2 regions of the Simiduia sp. 21SJ11W-1 genome follow, and region 2 is predicted to be linked to the other one. Evidence: riboswitches for the same ligand, from Rfam matches in the RefSeq annotation. Region 2 holds a riboswitch; the other holds the start of a gene.
What was found. Region 2 has a riboswitch for thiamine pyrophosphate ahead of L1F30_RS13320 (TonB-dependent receptor). Riboswitches for the same ligand answer to the same signal wherever they lie in the genome.
Positions count from the first base shown of each region.

Region 1: it holds a riboswitch for thiamine pyrophosphate, as region 2 does, so the genes downstream of both, thiC (phosphomethylpyrimidine synthase ThiC) here and L1F30_RS13320 (TonB-dependent receptor) in region 2, are expected to answer to the same signal.

Region 1 covers NZ_CP090959.1:1,240,887-1,252,802, reverse strand. Annotated here, with positions in the region: gene L1F30_RS05610 (PepSY-associated TM helix domain-containing protein) at 1-782, shown strand, start outside; gene L1F30_RS05605 (Lrp/AsnC family transcriptional regulator) at 1,539-2,021, shown strand; gene L1F30_RS05600 (hypothetical protein) at 2,097-2,999, shown strand; TPP riboswitch at 3,052-3,160, shown strand; gene thiC (phosphomethylpyrimidine synthase ThiC) at 3,245-5,098, shown strand; gene L1F30_RS05590 (FAD-dependent oxidoreductase) at 5,101-6,195, shown strand; gene thiS (sulfur carrier protein ThiS) at 6,176-6,379, shown strand; gene L1F30_RS05580 (thiazole synthase) at 6,381-7,172, shown strand; gene L1F30_RS05575 (bifunctional hydroxymethylpyrimidine kinase/phosphomethylpyrimidine kinase) at 7,169-8,668, shown strand; gene L1F30_RS05570 (Lrp/AsnC family transcriptional regulator) at 8,752-9,207, shown strand; gene L1F30_RS05565 (2OG-Fe(II) oxygenase) at 9,204-9,914, opposite strand; gene hda (DnaA regulatory inactivator Hda) at 9,952-10,671, opposite strand; gene L1F30_RS05555 (DUF2066 domain-containing protein) at 10,683-11,768, opposite strand.
Region 2 covers NZ_CP090959.1:3,046,137-3,058,052, forward strand. Annotated here, with positions in the region: gene L1F30_RS13310 (DUF1330 domain-containing protein) at 1-117, shown strand, start outside; gene L1F30_RS13315 (hybrid sensor histidine kinase/response regulator) at 260-1,978, opposite strand; TPP riboswitch at 2,047-2,149, shown strand; gene L1F30_RS13320 (TonB-dependent receptor) at 2,224-4,368, shown strand; gene L1F30_RS13325 (hypothetical protein) at 4,457-4,717, shown strand; gene pnuC (nicotinamide riboside transporter PnuC) at 4,723-5,355, shown strand; gene L1F30_RS13335 (phosphotransferase) at 5,364-6,239, shown strand; gene L1F30_RS13340 (hypothetical protein) at 6,537-7,382, opposite strand; gene L1F30_RS13345 (iron-containing redox enzyme family protein) at 7,372-8,058, opposite strand; gene L1F30_RS13350 (beta-ketoacyl-ACP synthase III) at 8,059-9,165, opposite strand; gene L1F30_RS13355 (diguanylate cyclase) at 9,162-9,734, opposite strand; gene L1F30_RS13360 (hypothetical protein) at 10,119-10,472, opposite strand; gene L1F30_RS13365 (hypothetical protein) at 10,556-10,843, opposite strand; gene L1F30_RS13370 (hypothetical protein) at 10,912-11,376, opposite strand; gene L1F30_RS13375 (alpha/beta fold hydrolase) at 11,496-11,916, opposite strand, start outside.

The DNA of each region.
Region 1 (11,916 bases), 1.8 Mb from region 2:
TTGCTCTCGCGCTTACCTGCTTTTGCACAAGCGGGCTGTTTCACCTGTGGGCAAGTAACCCCCATCCAGCGCTGGGCCAGGCGCTTGAAAATGATGCACCCCCTTTCGGCATCACCCTACCGGGCGGCTGGCTGGAAGCCCAATGGATTGCGAGCGGGCAGCAACAGCATTGGCGAGTGGTGAGTGCGCCCGAGCAGGGCCTAGATCCCCACACATCGGCACACAAGCAAACGCTGGAGAGCCCTCAAAAAAGCGGCCACCAACACCACAACCCGAAAGCCCGGCCGGTAATGCCGGTTATTCAATATGTTGGCGCCGAGCGTATGGCCTCAGCGCCAGATTCAAACTTTACAGACACAGCACAGGCGCTCGCCCGGGCCCAGAGCCGCCATTGGCGCGGTGAATTAGCGGTAAAAAGTACAGAGTACATGGCACACTTTAATCGCCACTACGGCTTCATTAACAAACGTTTGCCCGTGGTGGCCGTGCGTACCCAAGATGACCGGGGCGCGCAAGGGCCTACCTATTTTATTCAACCCCACACCGGCACCTTGGCCGCCGTATCAAACACCACAAGCGCGCTGGAAGGCGCAAGCTTTGGCTATTTGCACAAATGGCACCACCTGGATTTCCTGGGCCGCAATCTTCGCGATTTGCTACTGGCGCTCACTGTGCTAGGCATCTTTAGCGCCGCCTGCCTGGGCCTGTGGCGCTGGCGGCAGAAACCCCGGGCGCAAGCCGCCAACCCAACCAGAGCAAAAGCCTCTGTTGTCTGCGAGTAGTGGGTGATAGTTGCTCATGGGGAAGTTTCTAGTGACTAGTTTCTAGTGACTAGCCCCCCACTAAAAGCCACCCAAATTACCGGCACGGCTTGTGGCCCTGGCCACACCCATCAGCTACTTGATACCGGCGTACCAAATTCGATGAACATTCAGCAGCAGCGCAAGGCGGCCAAACACTTTGTGAGCTGCGGTTGTATAGAGAAAAACCTGCCCCTGCAGCCTGCGTTTGCGCCACGCTTTTGCACAGCCATCGGGCGGATTTCAATGGCCATTGGCAGCGGAGCCCGGGCACTAAATCTCCGAACATAGGGCCGGCTGCTGTCGTCTCCTTCATTTTCAGCGCGAAAGTGCACCAAAACAGGCCCACCCGATACCACGCTTTTACTTAGCATCATTGAGTAAAAAACCTGATAAAACCTTATGATATTGCGCGATATACCCCTGAACTGGTCGACAAAATCGCTCATCTCAGCGCAAACCAGGCCCGCACCGGAAGCTGACCAATAATTCATTTATTGCACCACTGAGGCGCTTTTCAACATTTTGTACTAAATTCTTTGGCAGAACGCTTTATTTAGTTCTCAAAAAGCCCTAAAGTTGCCCCAAATTTGGCACCCGAGGATCGATGCAAGCGGGCCCACCAAGGCCATGTCTACCCCGTGCAGGCGAACACCCCGCCACACGGCACGTGAACATACGTAAGCACGATCAACAACCAGGGGCTTTCCCATAACATTAACGATCAAAAGTCGCACTATGGCCAACTACATTCCCGATGCAACAGACCGCAAAATCCTGGACATTCTTCAGGGCAACGCCACCATTCCGAACATCGAACTAGCAGACAAGGTGTGCCTGTCGCCCTCGCCCTGTTCACGTCGGGTAAAAAACCTGCGCGATGAAGGTTTTATTCGCCAGGCGGTTACGCTGCTTGAGCCCTCCAAAGTAGGCCTGCCGGTAAGCGTATTTATTCAGGTCACCTTGAATCATCAGGTAAAAAGCGAGCTGGAAACCTTCGAAAACACCGTTAACGAATGGCAGGAAGTAATGGAGTGCTATTTGATGACAGGCGACTTCGACTACCTGATTCGCGTGGTGGTACCTGACCTGCAAACCTACCAACGTTTTCTTGACGACAAGCTCACTCAAATGCCCGGCATAGACCACATCAAATCGAGCTTCTCCATAAAACAGGTTCGCTACAAAACCGAGCTGCCGCTGGAGTTTATGCCCCGCTAAGCTTTACACTTATCGGTTGCAGGTGCGCACTGGGCGCACCGCAACTGATCAGCGCGCCGCACAAAGGATTTACGGATGCCGCCCTGCACTCACTCTTACAAACCCCGCTACCGCACTTTCTTTGTACAACCGCTATTTTTCGTAATCCTACTGCTCAGCGCTGCCACGGCACAGCTTGCTAGTGCCGAACAAATTTTATCCTGTAAAGATGCCAAGGGCAGGCCAATATTTACCGACGATCCGCGCCGGTGCGGCGAGGCTAAAATTGAAACCCGTGAAGTGCGCATCCTAAATAGCCACTCGCAATTTGGCCGGCAGCAATCCAGGGAATACCACAACTACGCCAATCGCGCGCACCTGCCTTTAACAGGTTACGCCATAAATATTATTGTTGAGCGCGAACTGGCTGAAACCGACCCGGAACTTGCCCGCAACAGCGCGCGCAAACTTGAAACCGCTGTGCTGGCAGCCCTTGCGCGATTCCCCAACGCACAAAAGGCGAAATTTTCCGGCATTCGCTATTATATTTTTTCCGGCTCAGATTCCTCCTACGGCGGTAAAGATTCCGGCCTTTGGTATTTCGCCAAGGGCAATCGCATTTCACCGCGCTTTGACGACAGCATTATTATCAATTCCGCCCGTAATTTTATGCGCATGAGTGATGAACTGGCCCTTGCCATCAGCATTCACGAACTGGCGCACGGCTTTTATCACTACCACAAAAAACGCCTCTACCCCTTGGCGCTCAAGGTCTATGAAAATGCAAAAAAATCGGGCCTTTACACCAATCGCAAAACGGCCTGGAACAAAGTCATCGAGAAAGCTTACGCACTGGAAAATCACCGCGAATACTTTGCCGAGCTGAGCGCCATGTACTTTTCCCGCCATTATTACGAACCCTTCGAGCGCAATGGCTTGCTGGCCTATGATCCACAAGGCTACAAATTAATTGACCAAGCCTGGCTTGGCATACCCTAACGGCATACGCAAAGCCCCTTGCGCGCGCGCTACTTAGCTATTACTCTTGGCGCCACACTTGTCGGGGTGCCCTGCAACATCAAGGGCTGAGACCATAGCAATAGGAACCCGCTGCACCTGATCAGGCTAATACCTGCGTAGGAATCAAGTGATGAACAACCCTCTCCCGGTTGTTTGTTGTGGTTGATTGCAGCCCCGAAAGTGAGCCCCTGCCGTGCGCAGAAACTTCACTGAGGGATACTGCAATGCCGAACGATACACACGCCCAATCAAATCGCCACACCATTTCCACGGGCCCATTGCCCGGTTCAAAAAAACACTACCTGCAGGGTAGCCGCCCCGATTTAAACGTGCCTGTGCGCGAAATTTCGCTGGCCGATACCCGCTTAAAAGACGACGGCGTTGAAAAAAACCCTCCGGTACGCGTGTACGACACTTCCGGCCCCTATACCGATGAAAGCGCAACTATTAATGTCAATGCGGGCCTGGCAAAGCTGCGTAGCCATTGGATTAGCGAGCGCGCAGACACCCAACCGCTCAGCGAACCCAGCGCGCCCTACAGCCGCCAACGGGCACAGAACATCGCCTTTGAACAGTTTCGCTTTAATGGCAACCACGAACCCCGCATAGCCAAAGCCGGCCGCAACGTTACCCAAATGCACTATGCCCGCGCCGGTATCATCACCCCTGAAATGGAATACATTGCACTGCGCGAAAATATGGCGCGCGCGCAGCAAAGCAATACCCCTGTGTATGCAGAGCAACACCCGGGCGAAAGTTTAGGCGCCAACATCGGGCCTGAAATAACCCCCGAATTTGTGCGCCAGGAAGTGGCCGAAGGGCGCGCCATTATTCCGGCGAACATCAACCACCCCGAACTTGAACCGATGATTATCGGGCGCAATTTCCACATAAAAATCAACGCCAATATCGGCAATTCGGCGGTGACTTCATCCATTGAAGAAGAAGTGGAAAAACTCGTATGGGCCACCCGCTGGGGCGCCGACACGGTGATGGATTTATCCACCGGCCAGCACATTCACGAAACCCGCGAGTGGATTATTCGCAACTCGCCCGTACCCATTGGCACAGTGCCCATCTATCAGGCGTTGGAAAAGGTTGGCGGTATTGCAGAAGATCTCACCTGGGATATTTTTAAAGAAACCCTCATTGAGCAGGCCGAACAAGGGGTGAGCTACTTCACCATTCACGCAGGCGTGTTGTTGCGCTACATCCCCATGACTGCCAATCGCCTGACGGGCATAGTCTCGCGTGGCGGCTCGATCATGGCCAAGTGGTGCCTGGCCCACCACAAGGAAAATTTTTTATACACCCACTTTGAAGACATCTGCGAAATCATGAAGCGCTACGATGTGTCGTTTTCTTTGGGCGACGGCCTACGCCCGGGCTGCCTGCAAGACGCCAATGACGAAGCGCAATTTTCAGAACTGCGCACACTGGGCGAGCTCACAGAAATCGCCTGGCGCCACGATGTGCAAACCATGATTGAAGGCCCGGGCCATGTGCCCATGCACATGGTGCAGGCAAACATGACCGAGCAACTCAAGCACTGCAAAGGCGCACCCTTTTACACACTCGGCCCGCTCATTACCGACATAAGCCCGGGCTACGATCATTTTTCATCGGGCATAGGTGCGGCCATGATTGGCTGGATGGGTTGCGCCATGTTGTGTTACGTCACCCCCAAAGAGCACCTGGGCCTGCCCAACCGCGACGATGTAAAGCAAGGCATTATTGCCTACAAGATTGCCGCCCACGCAGGCGACTTGGCCAAGGGCATGCCCGGCGCCCAGGTGCGCGACAACGCCCTGTCGAAGGCGCGCTTTGAATTTCGCTGGGAAGATCAGTTCAACCTGAGCCTAGACCCAGACACAGCGCGCGCCTATCACGATGAAACCCTGCCCAAAGAAGGCCACAAGCTCGCCCACTTTTGCTCTATGTGCGGGCCCAAGTTCTGCTCCATGAAAATTACCCAGGATGTGCGCGACTACGCCGAAGCCCAAGCGGCGCAATCGGGCATGGCGGAAAAATCGGCCGAGTTTCGAGACACCGGCAGCGCCCTCTACCAGGAGGCGTAGGCATGGCCTTGCGCGTTGCCGTTGCCGGCGCCGGCCTCTTGGGGCGCCTGTGTGCGTGGCGCCTGGCTCTGGCCGGGCACCGGGTGCAATTGTTTGAAGCAGGCAGCCTCAGCCCAAGCCCGGCCGCCGCCACTACCGCCGCCGGTATGATCTCGCCACTGGCGGAGCTGGCCGATAGCGAGCCGCTCATCCATGCGCTCGGCACCCACAGCCTTGGGCTCTGGCCCGGGTGGCTTGCAGCGCTCAGCCAACCCGTAAGCTTTGCCCAACAGGGTTCACTGGTGGTGGCACACCGGCAAGATCAAACACTGTTGGCGGAGTTTCACCGAAAACTCAAGCACCGGCTGCAACAGGCCGCCGAGCACTCTCGCCCGATCGCAGTGCCCGAGAACCTAAACGCAGAAGCCTTGCACGCACTGGAACCGGCACTTGGGCATTTCAACAAGGGCCTGCTACTGCCCGGTGAGGCGCACATTGATAACCAGGCGTTGATGGATCAGCTGCTTATTGAACTCAAGTATTTGCAGGTGCCGGTGTTGAGCGGCCAGGCGGTAGAACCCGAGCCCTATAAGCTTGGGGATAACCGGGCAGACTGGGTGCTCGACTGCCGGGGCGTAGGCGCCAAAGGTGCGCTGCATGGCCTGCGCGGTCAGCGCGGCGAACTGCTCGAAATCGCCTGCCCGGAGGTACAAATTACCCGCCCGGTTCGCTGCCTGCACCCGCGCTACAAGCTCTATCTGGTGCCCAAACCCGGCCAGCGGTATGTGCTGGGCGCCACTGAAATCGAATCGGAAGATCGCTCGCCCATCAGCCTGCGCTCGCATTGGGAGCTTAGCAGCGCGCTCTACGCTCTAAACCCCGCCTTTGCCGAGGCGCGCATTCTCGCCAGCCGCGTCAACCTGCGCCCGGCGTTTATGGATCACCGGCCCCGGCTCGACATTCACCCGGGTTTGGTGCGCTTGAACGGGCTCTACCGGCACGGGTTTTTACTGGCACCGGCCATGGTTGAGGCGCTGCTGTTTCACCTAGACATTCACCCCCACGCGCTAACCCCCGCGCAACAGGAGATCAGCCACCATGCTGACTGTCACCATTAACAATGAGCCATTAGAGCTTGCTGATGCCTCGGTACTGGCCGAGGCCCTGGCCCTTTGGCCTGCGCTGCCAGAGCAATACGCGGTGGCGGTAAACGGCCAGTTTGTGCCGCGCCATCTGTACGCTGAACACCGCTTAAAAACTGGCGATCGGCTGGATGTGGTAGTACCGGTAAGTGGAGGCTGAAATGGATTCATTCACACTTTATGGCGAGCCATTTAACGCGCGCCTGTTGCTTGGCAGCGCCCTTTACCCCTCACCGCAAATCATGCTCGACAGCCTGCAAGCAGCCGGCACCGAATGGGTAACCCTGAGCTTGCGCCGGCAAAACCCGCAAGCCAATACACCTAACGACTTCTGGAACCTGCTGCGCACCAGCGGGTGTAAACTCTTGCCCAACACCGCCGGTTGCACCTCAGCCACCGAGGCCGTGAATTTGGCAGAAATGTCGCGCGAGCTGTTTCAAACCCCCTGGATCAAACTCGAGGTCATTGGTGACGACTACAACCTCCAGCCCTGCCCCTTTGGCCTGGTAGAGGCCGCCGCCACACTCATTGAACGCGGCTTCAAAGTACTGCCCTACACCACCGATGATCTGGTGCTGGCAAAGCGCCTGCTGGATGTGGGCTGTGAAGTGCTCATGCCCTGGGGCGCCCCCATTGGCACGGGCCTGGGCCTGATGAACCCCTACAACCTGCGCACCCTGCGCGATCGCCTGCCCGACACCCCGCTTATTATCGATGCGGGCCTGGGTGCGCCCTCCCACGCAGCCCAAGCCATGGAAATGGGGTTTGACGCCGTATTGCTGAATTCCGCCGTGGCCCGCGCCTGCGACCCGGTAGCCATGGCCCGCGCCTTCGCGCAGGCAGTCAGCGCCGGGCGCACTGCGTTTCTGGCGGGCGTTATGGCGCCCGCGCAAACGGCCAGCCCCTCCACACCCACCCTCGGCCAGCCGTTTCTGGAACAGGCGGCACCATGAATCATCACAGGCAAACCCGCACCGGGCCCAGGCCCGTGGTATGCGCCATTGGCGGCATAGACCCAAGTGGCCATGCGGGGCTCTTGGCCGACCTGCGCACGCTGGCCGATCTCGGCTGCCATGGCAGCGCCATTCCCACGAGCATCACCCTACAAAATGGCCACAGCTGCCACAGCGCCGAGCCACTGGCCCAGCCGGGCATTTCCGAGCTGTGGCGCACCCTCGCGGCAGACACCCCCGCGCGGGCAGTGAAGGTGGGGCTGATCTGCAACAGCGCACAATTTGAAGCCATAAGTGCCTGCCAGCGCGCCAATGCGCACCTGCCCTGGGTGCAAGACCCGGTCAGCAGCGCGAGCCAAAACCTGCGCGTACTTGCCCGCACACGCTTGTTGCCCGGTGCGGTGTTTACCCCCAACCTGCCGGAGCTTGCGGCCTGGGCGGGGCTGGATGAACAGGCACTGGCCTGCCCCAAAACGCTTACCGCTAGCGCCAACAAAGCACTGGCGGCCGGCGCGCAGGCAGTGTGGGTTAAGGGCGGGCACGGGGCACAGGCAAACTGGGTAGATAGTTATTTTTGCAGTAGCAACCAGCAATTCTGGCTTAGAAGCCCGCGCCTGAATGCCCCCCATAGCCGCGGCACCGGTTGCGTGCTGGCCAGCAGCCTGGCGGCATTTTTGGCCCACGGCAAAGCCCTGGCCGATGCGGTGGTGTTGGCACATGCCTACGTGTACAGGGGCCTGCGGCTGGGGCAACCGGTGGGCACTGCACCCGGGCCCGTGGCCCAAACCGGCGAGCCGCAAGCACTTGAGGATTTCCCCCTGTGCCTCACCCAGGCCCAATATGAAACACTGCACGCCGGCGTCGGCACCCCGCCCTTTGCACCCTGCCCGGAGCCCGGCCTGTATGTGTTGGTTGACAGCCTCCCATGGCTTCGGCGACTACTAAAATCCGGTGTGCGCACCCTGCAGCTGCGCATCAAAAACCTGCAGGCCTCAGAGCGGCTGCAGGTTATCAAACAGGCCATCGCGCTGGGGCGTGCGCACAAGGCCCAGGTGTATATCAACGACTACTGGGAGGACGCGCTGGCATTGGGCGCCTACGGTGTGCACCTAGGGCAGGAAGATCTGGCCGATACCGACCTGCCGGCACTTGCCCGCGCGGGCCTCAGGCTGGGCATCAGCTGCCACAGCGAGTACGAATGGTGCCGGGCACTGGCCTGCCAGCCCAGCTACCTGGCGCTTGGCGCGGCCTTTACCAGCCACACCAAGGCCGTGCCTGTGCTTGAACCCCGGGATTTACAGCACTGGCACCGCCTATTGCGCCCGCGCTTGCCAGTGGTGGTGATTGGCGGCATCAATGCCCACACCTTGCCGCGGCTTTTGCCCATGGGCGTGCAGAGCGTGGCGGTGATCAACGCGGTAACCCGGGCCGAAAATCCCGAGGCTGCCGTGCGCGGGCTGCAATCTGCCTTGGCCATGGCTCCGCCGCCCGAATAACCTCTTGCCCGTTTACGGGGGCGTGTTAACATCTGTGGTTAGGATAGCCATCACCTAAAAAACCGCGGATTAGGACAACCCCCATGCTCGACGAGTTTGATCGTAAAATACTCCGGACCCTTCAAGAAAACGCCGATTACTCCATGGCCGAGCTGGGTGATCGAGTGGGTTTGTCGCACACACCTTGCTGGCGCCGCATTAAAAAGCTGGAGGCCGATGGCATTATCAAGCAAAAGGTCACCCTGCTAGACCCGAAACAACTGGGCCTGGGGGTCACCGTGTATGCCTACATCACCATCAAAAGCCACGATGAAGATTCGCTCAATGCCTTTGAACAAGGCGTGCAGGATGTGCCGGAAATTGTGGAATGCTACTCCACCAGTGGTGAAAAAGATTACGTATTGCGCGTGGTGGTAGACAGCGTAGAACACTACGAGCAACTGCTGAAAAAAACCATTGTGCACCTGCCCAATGTGGCCTCGGTAAACTCCACGTTTGCCTTGAAGCAAGTGAAGTACACCACCTCACTGCCGCTTTAACCGGGCGCGCGCCCATACAATTGCGCGGCGTTCTGGTAGAGCACCCAACTGGTAAGAATGTATTTATCGCCCGATTGTGGCACGCAACCCCGGTGGGTGTGGGTGAAATCTGTAGGGAACAACACCAAACTGCCCGCCTGTGGCGCAAGCTTTGTGCGCTGATATAAAAACTCCGTCTCGCCGCCTTCGGCCACTGTATTGAGGTAATACATAAACACCAGCACCCGATGCAGGCTTTCCTGGCGCGGGTCTGTGGGGTGTGGGTAAAACTCCGAATGCCAGTGGTGATAACCGCCGCGCCCGGCGGTGTATTTTTGCAAATTCACATTGCCCAGCCGAAACACCGCGCGTATCACATGCAGCAATGTGTCGTCGTCAAATTCGTGCAGGTTATCCACCTGCAAGGCCGTGGGCTCGCCAGTTTTCGGGTGCGGCAGAGAGGGCGATATTGCGCCGCACACAAGGCTTGGAAACTGGCGCACATAACGCAGTAAACCGCGCGCGGTGGCACCGGCAATCTGGGCCAGTTCCGGCTGCCAATCGGGGGCGTTGTTTAACACTAAATCTAGGCTGTCTTTTTTTTGCACATCCACACCCTGGCCGGTTTGGCCAGGGGTTGCCAAGCCGCCCGCTTCAAACTTGGCAATCATCTGCCGGCAGTCTGCCTCGCTCAGGCTATTGGGGTAGGTTTGAATAAATTCGGTCATGGCCTTGGGCTCGTTATTGTTGTGGTGCGTAATTGGGCTATTGGCCGAGCACCTGCTTCACAAACGGAATGGTGAGCTTGCGCTTTTCCTGCAGGCTTGCGCGGTCTAGCTGTTCAAGCAGCCCAAACAGCCGGTTCATGTCGCGCGGCATTCGCTGAATAATAAAGTTGGCCACCTCATCGGGCAATTGCAGGCCCCGGGCCTCGGCCCGGCGGGTGAGTGCCAACGCCTTTTCGGCATCGGTAAGCGGGTGCAGCTGGCAACTCAAGCCCCACTGCAAACGCGATTGCAAATCGGGCAGGGCAATGCGCAGGTGCGCCGGGTTTTCTTCGCTGGTAATCAACAGCGCAACGCCGGCATCACGCAGGCGGTTAAACAAGTGAAACAGGCCAAGCTCCCAGGCATCGATGCCGGCAACTGTGTCTACATCGTCCAGGCACACCAGGTCCATTTGCTCAAGGCCTGCCAATACCCCATGCACGGCCTCTGGCTCAAAGGCGTAGTCGCGCACCGAGCGCAGGGGTAAATACTGTACCTGCCAGCCCTGATTGGTGGCCTCAACACACAGCGCCTGTGCCAAGTGGCTGCGCCCTGGCCCGCCCCAAAGGGTCACAAACTGCTCGCCGTCGGGGCGCAACATATCGCGCACAGCGCGCACGGCAAAGGCGTTGGGCGAGGCCTCGGCTAAATAGAAGTTATCAAACCGGGCATCATCATTAAGGCTGATGCCCAGCGGCAGTTGCTGCAATAAGGCCATGGTGTACCGGGTTACTCACCCGCCCATTCGAACATCAAGGGATTGGTGGGCGAGCCATCGGCGGGCACCAGTGTGGGCAGTGGCGAGAGCTTGCGATCCAGCTGGAAGGCGCGCTGCAGATGTGCAAGGTCGGCCTCGGGGTAGAGGTTCAGCCACAGGCTATCGCCTTCTACCTGTACCAATTGCACATCGCGCAGGGCTTCGTGCTGCTCAAGATAGCTTAGGATTTTGCGGTAGCGATCAAACGCCTTTACACCCTGCACCTGCATAACCAGCTGCAAGCCGTCGTCCTGACCGGGCTGGATGGCATAGCGGGCCGCCAGGGTATTGGCAATTTTATCTACCATAGGTGCTGCCAGTGCCTGCAGGCTATCGCCTTTGGCATCGAGCAAATCTGAATCATCGCCATCTATCCACTCCCATACACCGCGCAGTTCACCGCTACTGGTGCGGCTATACCTGCCCACCACTATCACATCGGGCTGATAACGCGCCGAGGCCGTGCGTAGCGCGTCTTGATCAAAAGACCACAACTGCTCGGCGCTAATGGCCATCTGATCTTCCAGATCCCAAATAGGGAACATCAAGGGCAAACCGCGCGTTAACGCCTGCTCGCGCAGCGCCTGCTGGGTATCGGCATCGCGCAACAGGGTGCGCCCGCCCTGCCATTGATCTTCCACCAGCCACACCAGCAGGCCCGGGCGGTTGTAGGGCCAAATAGGTAGCTTGAGTTTACGCAACAACTTGTTGATGGCCACTTCCGAAAAACTGAAATTGAGCGCGGTGGCCGGCACCTGGGTGCCATCTTCCTGGGTAAGGGTGGCCTCTGTGCGGGCGTAGCCAAACTGCAACACGTAGTTTTGCGCGCGCTTCATGTAGGGTTGCAGCTCTGCATTTTCTGCAATCTTGGGATCACCGGTTACCCGCACCAGCAAGCGAGCCAGCGCCTCGGTGGCGGCGCGCTCGCGCTCGGCGGCGGCTTGGCTGGTTACCAGCGTCTGCACCTTGTATAAATCAACCAGTTGTTCTGCCACTGCCGGGGATGCCAGCCAACATGCGCTGATCAGCAGGATTACGGCGTTCAACAGTGATCTCATCTATATCTCCGAGCGGGGGTGAAAGCGCGCCATTGTAGCAGCCCACAGGCCCCTGCACAGGGTGCTTGGGGGCTAAATTAATACAGCGCGAGCCATGTCACAGGGCATTTGCCGCCAATCGGTGCCACAAGCGCCACTCCCTAGTGCC
Region 2 (11,916 bases):
TGCAATAACCCGGCGCTAGCCGATATGCACCCGCACCGGGAAAAAGGCACCAGCAATTATATTTGGCAGCTGTTTGATAAACTGGAAGACTTCCGGCCCCTGTTAAAGGCCATGTAAGCAGGTAATCATCCGTAGCTGCCATGCTAATGGCGAAACCACCACCGGAAACGACATTAAATTTTGCGCACTTTCAGCCTTAAGTTAGTGCAGCACATGACCTAAACCTTGGTTTTAGGCCCGCTCAACCTAGCCGGCCGCCCTAACGCTTATTGGCGCAGGTTATGAGTAATTTATGCAATTGCTGTTTTTCTACAGGTTTAGCCAAGTGACCATTCATACCCGCCGCAACACAAAGTTCAATTTCCTCGCTGAGCACGTGGCCTGTTAACGCAAATATTGTGCACGCTTCCAACGCATGCGACTGCTCGTGCTCACGAATCGCTTTTGCAGCCAGCAGGCCATCCATAACCGGCATTTCACAATCCATAAGTATCACTTGAAAGGGCACATTCTTGATGACGGCGTTGAGCGCCTGAGCGCCGTTGGCCACCATTTCGGGTCGGATCTGGTAACGCGCAAGCAATCCCTTGATGACCATCTGGTTCACAGAGTCGTCTTCGGCAACCAGTACCCGTAAATGGCTCAAATCAGGCAATACCTCAGACGGCGCAATTTCCTGCTTGGGAGCCTGAGTGTCGGCCAGTGGTAACCACAGGGTAAAACAGCTACCCACGCCCACCGTAGAACGCACCTCTATGCGCCCCCCCATAGCCTCTGCAAGCCCTTTGCAGATGGCCAAGCCAAGGCCGGTGCCGCCAAACTTGCGGTTTACGCTGCTGTCGCCCTGCACGTAGCGGTGGAACAGGCGCGCAAGCTTGTCTTTGGCAATACCTATACCTGTGTCTTCAATGGCCACTTCCAGGCCTTGGCGCCACCCCAGCCTCACCTGGACTTCGCCTTCACGGGTAAACTTGAAGGCATTGCTTAACAGATTGACCAGGATTTGGCGCATGCGCGTGCTGTCGCCCTCCACCCATGCGGGCACGGCATCATCTATATCAAGGTGCAACGCAATGGCACCGGTTCTATGCTGAAAAAGCGCCGCAACCTCATGCACCAATGTGCGTAAATCAACGGGCCTGGCTTCCAGCTCCAACTGCCCCGCTTCCACCTTGGACCAATCCAGAATATCGTTAATTACGCCCATTAAATGCTGGCCGGAATGGGTAATAATTTGTGCCAGCTGTTGTTGCTCTGCCGTTAAACCGGCATCCATCAGTAAATCGGCTACCCCCAACACGCCGTTTAAGGGGTTGCGGATCTCATGAGACATTTGCGCCAGAAATTCACTCTTGCCGCGATTTGCCTCTTCTGCTGCAGCCATGGCATCTTCCAGTGCCGCCGTGCGCCTTTGCACCCGCAATTCCAGAAATGTCTGGTGCGCGCGCAACTCGTCATTGGCGCGGGTTAACGCATCATTAAGTTCGTGATTTTCAATTTCGGCCGCAATCCGGCCGGCAAATAATTCAAACAGGCCCTGCACCCTGTCTGGGTGGCGAATTTCCGTTTTATACAGAGCCACAATCAAGCCCAAACACTTACCAGAACGGTTATATAAAGGTGTTCCTATATACCCTTCTATTTGCATGTCGATCAGTAGCTGATCTTTCGGGTAAAGGCTGCAGATATCGCGTGGGTAAACACACACGCTGTTGTCTAGCACATCCTGGCAAGGGGTGTACGCTAGGTCGTACTCCATGTTGTCGCCCAGCTGGCCTCCGGCGCAAAGTGCCAAAGTTTTTACCCGGGTTTCGCCAGGTAGCAACCGGCTGATGAAGGTGAAGTCTGAGGCGATACAGGTTGCAAGCTGCTGTGTGATCGCCTGATAGAAATCCTTCCCGGCACTGTTGCCAATGCCTGACATAACCTTCGGGATGGTACTGCGGTAATAATCCAGCTCAACAATATTACTGTTCATCGTATCCTCCAACCACTGGCTTTCCAGTATAGCCAAGCTGACGGCGTTACTCGTTTGCTGGTACAATCTCGCCCGCCAAGGGGTGTCTGGCGCGCCAGACTGAGATGTCTTCGACGAACCCTGGAACCTGATCCGGCTAGCACCGGCGTAGGAATGGGCACAAAAGCGATAGCTATCGCCTGATAACTTTCCCCACCATCACGTCCTTTGCCGGATCTCAATTTTCCTGTTTGAATTGAGGTCCTATGAAACAGCTTTCTCATCACTTGCCACATAGCCTGCTGGCTGCATCCATTGCCATGAGCTGCGCCAATGCCAGTGCAAACGCACTGGAAGAGGTTACCGTAACGGCAGATTTCCGCGATGTTGCACTCACACAAGTGCCCGGCAGTATTACCGTTATTAACGCCCAAACCCTGCAAGATGAAAGCGCTCGCCACTTTGAAGATGTGCTTAACAACATTGCCAACCTGAACTGGTCGGGCGCCACCAGCCGCCCCCGTTACTTCCAGATTCGTGGCGTAGGCGAACAGGAAGACTACCAGGGCGCGCCCAACAGCTCGGTGGGCTTTATGGTTGACGACATAGACCTCTCGGGCCTGGGCATGGCCGCCAGCACCTTTGATGTGCAGCAAGCGGAAGTACTACGCGGCCCCCAGGGCACCCGCTTTGGCGCCAACGCAATGGCCGGCATGATCTACCTGAAAACCAACGACCCTACCGATGCGTTTACTTTCAAAGGCCAGGCCACGCTCGGTGAAGACAACCAGCAAGGCCTGGGTGTTGCGATTTCCGGGCCGATGACCGATACCCTAAGCTACCGTGTGGCAGTGGAAAACCAGCAACAAGACGGCTACCGCAACAACAAATTTTTAAACCGCACAGACACCAATGGCCGCGATGAGCTCACCACCCGCGCCAAATTGCGCTGGGCGCCAAGTGATGCATGGCAAGTTGATCTCAACTACCTCTACGCCAATCTGGATAACGGCTACGATGCCTGGACCCTCGACAACAACGGCTTTGACACCCTCACAGATAAACCCGGCGTAGACAGCCAGGAAACCCATGGCGGCAGCCTGAAAATTCACTGGGCCGGCGAGCAGTTGCAGGTAACGGCGATTACGTCTGGTACCGATACCGATCACCGCCACGCCTATGACGGCGATTGGGCAAACCCCGCCTACTGGGCAAGCAAATCCTGCACGGCCTACGACAGCGACTGGAACGTAATAGGCACTGAACCCTGCGTGTACGACTACATTTGGGATAAACAGGCAAGCCGCCAAACCCTGAGCCAGGAAGTGCGCCTGGCCTCTACTGCCAACAGCCAATTGTTTAACAACACCGATTGGCTAGTGGGTGTGTATCAACACACACTGGAAGAAAACAACGATCTCTACTCCGAATACAACACCTGGCCTGATGCGGTTTTACAATCAGACTACCAAGCCACAAACACGGCCGTGTTTGCCCAAACCGATACGCAGCTTTCCCGTGCGCTTGCGCTATCGATCGGTGTGCGCAGCGAAACCCGCGATGCCGATTACAGCGATTCCAACAGCGATGCGTTTTCGCCCTCTGAATCTATGTGGGGTGGCCACCTGGCGTTGAGCTACAGCCTGAATGATGCGCACACCAGCTACGCCCGCATTGCCCGCGGCTACAAAGCCGGCGGCTTTAACATGAGCCTGCCAGCCGCGCTTGCCGATAAAAAGCAATTCGACACCGAAAGCCTGCTGAACTACGAGCTGGGCGTTAAATCCGTTTGGGCAGAGGGGCGCGCCAGCACCGGCATTACCCTGTTTTACATGAACCGCGAAGATCAGCAGGTCTCGGCCTCGCAGCAAGATCCGGACGACCCGCAACGCTTCGTGTTGTTTACCGAAAATGCCGGCAACTCCAACAACTACGGGCTTGAAATTGAAGGCCAATTTGCCGCCACCGAAACCCTGGAAGTGTACGGCAGCCTGGGCTACCTGCAGGCCCAATACGGCGACTACAGCTACCAGGATAAATACGGCAGCCCCGTAGATCTCTCTGGCCGCGACCTCGCCCACGCACCGCGTTACACCTACAGTGCCGGCATCACCTTCAGGCCTGCAAACGGTTGGTTTGCCAACCTCAACGCCAATGGCAAAAGCGACTTTTACTATTCAGACAGCAACGATTCTACATCTGAAGCCTTTACGCTAGTCAACGCAAAATTCGGCTACGAAACCGAACAGTGGGCCGCCTACTTATGGGGCCGCAACCTCACCGATGAACGCTACGGTGTACGCGGTTTTTATTTTGGCAACGAGCCGGATCAGGATTGGGCCGACAAGCAGTACATCCGCTTTGGCGACCCGCGCCAGTTAGGCCTCACCTTTAATCTGAAATTTAACTAATCGTTAATGCTTTTCAATAACTCGCGCTTTCATCGCGTGAAGGTCAAAAAATAAACAGGGCTCTGCATGCAGCGCCCCTGGAGTGAATATGAAGCTGACCGTTGAAATCGCCATGTACCCTTTTCGCGAGGGCTACCTAGACCCAATTAAATGGTTTATTGATCGCCTGGATCAATACCCCAATATCGAGCGCGTCACCAATGCCACCGCAACCCAGGTGTGCGGCGATTACCAAGAAGTGATGCACATGCTCGCAACCGAAATGCAAGCGGGCTTTAAGAAATGGGGCAAAGCCGTGTTTGTGTGCAAGTTTATTGGCGATGCACTCGACCTTTCCTTTCGGCAATAAACACCATGACGGCCCTCACTGAATTTTTAAGCACTGCCTTTCAGCAAGCCACTAGCCTGGGCATAGCCGAAGCCATTGCCGTGGCACTCGCCATGGCATACATAATATTTGCCATTAAAGAAAGCCTATGGTGCTGGCCGGCGGCATTTTTAAGCACCGCCATTTACACCTGGCTGTTTTGGGAAGTGTCGCTGTTAATGGAATCGGTGTTGAACGTTTACTACATGGCCATGGCCGTGTATGGCTACTGGCACTGGCGAGCAAATAAAAATGCCCACCAGGATACCAAACCGGTAGTGAGCTGGTCGCTGGCCCGCCACGGTTGGATTATCGGCATAAGCACCCTGGGCTCAATAATACTCGGCTACCTGATGGCCACCTACACCCAGGCCCACTTCCCCTGGCTGGATGCAGCCACCACCGTATTCGCGGTAGTTACCACGTGGCTTGTGGCGCAAAAAGTATTGGAGAATTGGCTTTACTGGATTGTGATTGATGCAGCCAGCATTTATTTGTATATCCAAAAAGATCTGATGCTCACCGCCGCACTATTTTTAATTTACATTGTGTTGGCTGCAATCGGCTACTTACGCTGGCAAGACACACTGCCCTATAACAGCGATCAGCCCAGCCGTTAATCAACCTTATGCACACACCCTTAACAGCCCCACAGCAATGCACACTCGCCAAAGCAGGCTTTGCCCATATTGAATGGGTAGCGCCGCTGTGCGCCGGTACCAGCAACCAAAATTTTCACATTCGCGCGCGCGGCCGTGAGTGGGTGCTACGCATTAACAACCCGCTCACCGAAGCCCTTTGCCCGCGCGCCAATGAAGTAAGTTGCTGGCAGTTGGCGGCAGACGCAGGGCTGGCACCGGCGCTTGAGTATGTGAGTGACGATCACGCCATATACATCAGCCAGTTTATTGCGCAAGCCACACCTTGGAGCGCGCACTACCCACACATTGAAAACGCACCCCAGTTAATAGATGAGCTGCTGCAAAGCCTTGCCAAGCTTGCACTGCCCAAGCACCGGGTAACGCCAAGCCAGCAGTGGGCGCACTACCGCCAGCTGCTTGAATCACACCCGGCAATGCCTTTGCACTTACAGGCAGAATGCCATCAGGTGCTCTCGCTCAATGACGAGATGTTACAGAGCCTTACACGCCTGAGCGAACGTGAAAATACCCGGTTTTGCCACCGCGATCTAAACCCGCACAACCTGCTACTGCACAAAGGGCGGCTCATGTGTATAGATTTTGAATACGCCTGCGCAAGCGACCCACGCATGGAATTGGCGGCACTGCTAACCAGCCATACGGCGCTCAATTTTGAACCCGATTTACTGCACCACCTAGCTGGCACCGCGTCGCAACAGCAACAAGATTTGGCCGATGCCAAGCTATGCTATTGGGTGTTTACCAGCGCGTGGAGTTTATTAATGTGTGCAGACGGAAAACCGGCCCGCCCATGGCTTGAGGGCGCACTTAAAGAAATAGCGCGGATTATCGGCATCAGATAAGCATCTTGACACCCTACTCTTCTTTTACGCAGGCGTATGGCAACTTGTGCCCCTAAGCCAATTGCGCCAACCAATGGGCGTATACTGCCAAATATTGTCAAGAACCAAAACAAACCTGACGGCTATTACCACGCTCTGCACTAGGTGTTGCGGAATGCCCAACGGGCATATGCGGGGAAGTATTGCCATGGCAGCATCCTTGTCACCATTGATTGAAAGTTCTGTAACCCTAGCATAACGCTGGCGCAAGCGAAGAGCTGCAATGCGCGCCAAAATGCTTATCTGACTCAAATTATCCTAAACAGCGCTCCTATAGCGTTGCTGCAAATAAGCATACATATGCTCAGTAAAAAAACCGTGCATTAAAAATCGCTGACCCAAGTTCCAGGGGCCCACCAGATAATGAGGATATTTATTATAAGCCATCTCGCGCAAGCTATTGTCTCCCACCAGATTACCAATGCGGATGGCAATAGATTGGTCGAGGTTAAAACCATTAATGGCATCACGGTATTCTTCGCGAGTTAACAACAGACTAAACAGACACATGAACAACGCATGTGAAGTCTCAAAATCAAGGCACTGAGTGAACTTTTCACTCACTTCGAATTTTTCCATATCAATGCTTTGCCAGCCTTTCCATTTCAGCTCCCCTGCCTCAAGCGGCTGCTCTGGGGGCCTCCAATGACCCAGCTCACTAAACAAACGAAAGAGTTCCTGGTCGTGCTCAACGAAGCTTGCGCTTATCATATCGGCAATCTTGTTCGGATAGAGGCGCACCGGAGTAAACTCCACCTCGGGGCTGTTTTCAGCAAGAAAGTTGAGGATATTAGACTCAGTGGCATAGTGGCGTAAAATCAGCAAATTGGCTTCTTTACTTACAAAATGAGTGCAGAACCAGCAGATGAGCCGTTGCAGGGTGACATGCGCACTAAACTGCGGAAGCGGCAAGCGCTTAAACAACCAAATCAGGTGCAGTAATACAGCAAAAAAGAACTGCAGTAGCGGCCGCACACTCCAACGCAACGGGTTTTGCAGATCTTTTAGCCAGAGATCCAGCGCCGCCTGTTCAATCGGCAGTGAGTTATCGCTGGCAATGGCACGCAGATAGGCACTGTAGCTGGCTTTTTTATCAGTAGTCATTATCCACCTCTTCCATTTGCAGGCAATATAGCCTGGCCGTCACGCGGGCGGTGCGCACTATCGCAGCCAACTGGGTCGGGCTTTCGCATAAACGGTTAAGCAGCTTATAAAGCTTTTGCATATGGGCATCATCATTCGCGCCATGGTAGCGCATAAAGCGGGTATAGCTGCCATCACCGCCAGTAGCCTTGTCGATTTGGGTAGCCCAGTTGTCAGCCATCTTCTGGCCTAGACCTTCAATGATCCACATCGCGCCCACTAAATCGACCGGATTTGGCTGACTGGCGCGATACATCAGGAATCCATGCAAGGCTTCGGTACCGATATTGCGCGGTGCGCTTTGAATATCTGCCAAGTTGCCGCCGGCGGCAACAAAGTCGCAGTCGAGCATTTCGTAATCACGGTGCTCTTCACGGGCGTGGCCGATTATGGTGGATCGCACGTCGCTATAGTCGCGATCAAAGCTAGACGCGCAACGGCTTATCCAGCGCGAACCCTCGATTACTTGCTGGCGCCAATTTAAAAGCAGTTGGCAATAGTCGGCTTTACTGAACTGGCCCCGGTCTAACCGCTGCAGCAATGGCACCCGGCCCAGCTGTCGCTCAAACTCGAACCAAACGCGCATCAGTTCCTGCAAGCACTGCTGGCTCTGCGGACTCAATTCCTGCTCTTTCATTCAGGCCTCTACGACTGTTAATTGCATATAAGCATTATTAAAGCGCCCACTCTCGGGCACCATACATAAAATAGTATCACCTGGCTGATGCGGCTGACTGGTTCGAAATTCGTCCAACATGATAAAAATAGAGGCGCAACCAGTATTGCCGCGGCTATACAAATTGGTGTACCACTTGTGCTCGGCAATACCTACACCGGCTCGCTGCATCATGTCGAAAATTTTACTTTTAAAATAATGAGATGAGTAATGGCATAGTACATGGTCAATATTTTCCGGCTGCACTCGCCCCTCACTGATTAAACGCAGATAACCGTCTACACCTAACTTGACGATATTTTCCAGCAGGCGAACGTCCTGACGGATTAACAAAGCACCGGCAGCTTCAGCCTCGCCATAGCTGGGGTAGTCCTGCCAGCTTTTGTGTTGGCTGTCGCCTGCCGGATAGCCAACACTCATACACACCGGATAGGCATCGGCATGGGAGAAGCTACGAATCCAGTCAATGCGAAAGCATTTACCACGCGGCTGGGTTTCCAGCAACAAAGCACCTGCACCGTCAGATAGCATCCAGCGTAAAAACTCGGCATTAAAATCGAGCTTGCTGCCGGCGGCTTCATAGCGGCTGGCTTTAAACAGGCGCGAGGTCAGCTCGCTGGCCACCACCAACGCATTGGATTGTTCGCCAGCTTTCAAGTTAGTAAAGGCAGCTTTCAAAGCCATCAAACTACTGGAGCAAATGCCGTGACTGCTGTGCAATTCAACGTCACTCAACGCCAGCTCAGCCTGCAACATAGAGCCGAAACCAGGCAGCACAATATCCCCCTGACTGGTGGCGGCGCTGAGCATTTTAATCTGGCGTTTGCCTAAAAAGCTGCTGCTCAAGCAGTGCTCTGCGGCTTTGGCAGCCATAGCAGCATTGGAAATAGTCGTATTGTGATCAGCATCAATTGCATAATGCCGCGTTTGAATACCGTTAGACTGCAAAATACGCCGCCGCAGCCTGCTAGGTTTACCGTGCACCATACCCAGCAGGGGCTCCATTTCATCGTTAGTGATCGGCGGGCCAGGTAAATAATTGCCACTACTCGTGATGTAAACGCTCATTCTTGCTCCCGACGACGCTTCAGTGCGACCAACAAACAACGCATATTTTCTTCCATATAAGGCAGCACGCACACTAAAGCCATAAAGCCGAGGTAATACGGCAGATAGGCCTCCCCTCCGTGGGCATAAGGCATGGGGTTAAGTTTAAACTCACCTTGCCAATCAAAGCTCACCAGCTTAATAAACACCGGGTAATTAATTACGATGATCAGCAGCAGCATATACAAAGGCAAGGTAGCCAGATAATTGTGTGCATGCATTTCCCAGATACTGATATAGCGCTTCGGCGCGGCGTAGTGCACATCGTAATGCGCCACCAACTCGTGTGCCAACCAGGCTACGAGGCATATCAACATAATCAGGACATTCACCTCGAAGAGTAGGCATAGCAAAATTGGGACTGCCATTTGCAGCCCCATTAGCGAGTGAATAAGTGACTCTTTTAGGCCAGAGTTATGCTCTATGCGTGTAGATCGGTGACAGCACCAGTCAACAAACCCGGCAATGCCCCAAAGCGGTAAAAACACATACAGTATTAACTGAATAAGTAAATAATTGGTTTGCAACACCGAATTCCTTTTGGCGCTTAGTCAGTTGTGCACTATAACTGAAAGATTATTAAATGTGGATGTACCAAGCTAAAAGACAATAATTTCACATAGCAACCGATTTCATTTAGTCAAAGCGAAAATTAGTCAGTGCGATCCAGCTACTGATCAATAGGGTCTTTGATCTCGTCTATTCTTGTAAGCAGCCGATTTTCTTTCACCACATTGCCGGACGAGTGAAGCTCTACGCCGGGTCTTGGCTTCGATCCGCACAATGAATGGAACATCACCCGGAGCCTTGGCTTTATTGGTACCACCAGAGAAATCAAATGAGTCGGACCCTATTGATCTTGACCCTATTGATCTGTCCAGTGGAGCGAAGCGGAACGATGTTTGACCGCCTTGTTAGTTGCATTTCTCTAGCTCGGCTTTCAGTACATCAACATGAACCATCCGAGCAAGCCCTTCACCGACAGAAGTTGCGCAAGTAGCGCACCACTGTGCTCTTAAAATAGCTTCCTCAAGCATGAACCGCTTCACTTCAAGATTTGAGGCTTGCGCGCTTTTAGATTGCAATACCAACGAGCCAAAATCAGTGTCTTGAGGCCAAGGAAGCTTTTCCGCTTCAACAATAAAAATCCTAAATATTTCCTTTGCACAGCTAAGGCTCTCAGATGCTGAAATAGAAGCTGCTATTACCTCAACAACTTCGGGATCAAAGCCAGCTTGAATAATTGCTTTCCGAGTATGCAAATACATCTACTGGCCTCACTAACGCCCGGAGAAAACGCGAGCGGAGCGAGTCGAGGCCGACAGGCCGTTTTGGTTGCGTTTGTTAAGCATTATGCCCATATAATTTCAACTTCACTGGCCTGGCGCTTGTTTTCTTGTTTCGTTTCTTTGTTGTAAACGCGTATATGATGTCCTACAGATAGGATTAGCTTCGCTGCTTCCTCCAACGTTTCAACATATACTTTCGTAGCACTGTAATTTAGTGGTTTTTTAGTTTTTCTTGAAAGCTCTTCTGAGTGAAGAACATAGTAACCATTCTTCGGAGTTGCAATAAACTTCTTACCCTCTACAGAGCCTTTGGTCCCCCAAGCAATAATTTCCTTTACCTTTCGTGACATAGCTCATCCCAGATTCTTAACGCCAATAGCAAGCGCGCCGCTTTTCGGCGTCGCATTGCCTATTTTTGTTAGTTGTCATAGACCGGAACTCCATAGAAGTTACCTTCCTTTTCTCCACCAAACATACTGACTGGATAGTGCTCCCCAGAAACGCCAACCAACGTAAGCTGACCCATCAATTCATAGCCCGCGTCACACAAATTGGCCGATAAATCGACGATCAATGCGGCGCCGCTCAAATAGTAGGCAGGCTCACCCAGAATGATATCGCTTCCGTTAGGATACGTATTAACTACATCTAATACTCTCCAATCACCCGAGGAACAGGAATCTGCAACGGCTTCAGTGAATTTAACCGTGAGCCGTTGCTTAATGGATCCTTCGTTATCCAAGATCACGAGAACCCACGGCTCATTCACTTTGAAAGTCCTTGGAGTCTCCTGTGACGACCAAACCTGATAGGGATATGGCGCCGTAGAAGAACAACCTAAGGTCATCATTAATAAAATATTTAAGATCAGTAAATTCTTCATAAAACAACTAACGCCCAGCGCAGGCGCAGCCAGCGCGGATCGCATTTTGTGTTAATGTTTGAGCGCCAGCGAGTAACACAAAATGTGCGTAGCGTTGGCTGTCGCTCTGCCGCTGTTTGTTACGTGGTTATGGCACGGACTATGACTCTCGCACACGATTCCGGGGCCGTTTGTGCAATGAAGTGTCCGCCTTCCACAGATTCGATACTCAAGTGGGGATAGATATCACCCAAAACTTTAACTGCATCATATGAAACCAAGCGATCATTTGTTGGCCGGATATACACGGCTGCAGTTGGTAGATGACCTTTTGGCTCATCAAGTTCAGCAATATTCAATAAACGCTGTTTTAACGTGCTTGGCCCAACCTCTGCGATTGCTTGGCGAACTTGATCCATTAGCACCCATTTGCCAAGGCCGTTAAAACATAGCATTTTCATAAGCCAGTTTGGAAACAGATTAGGCTTAATAACAGACTCCGGCAAGGAGGCAGCAAACCTTGCCAGCTTTCCGGGACGGGAAACAAAGCTAGCTATAAAA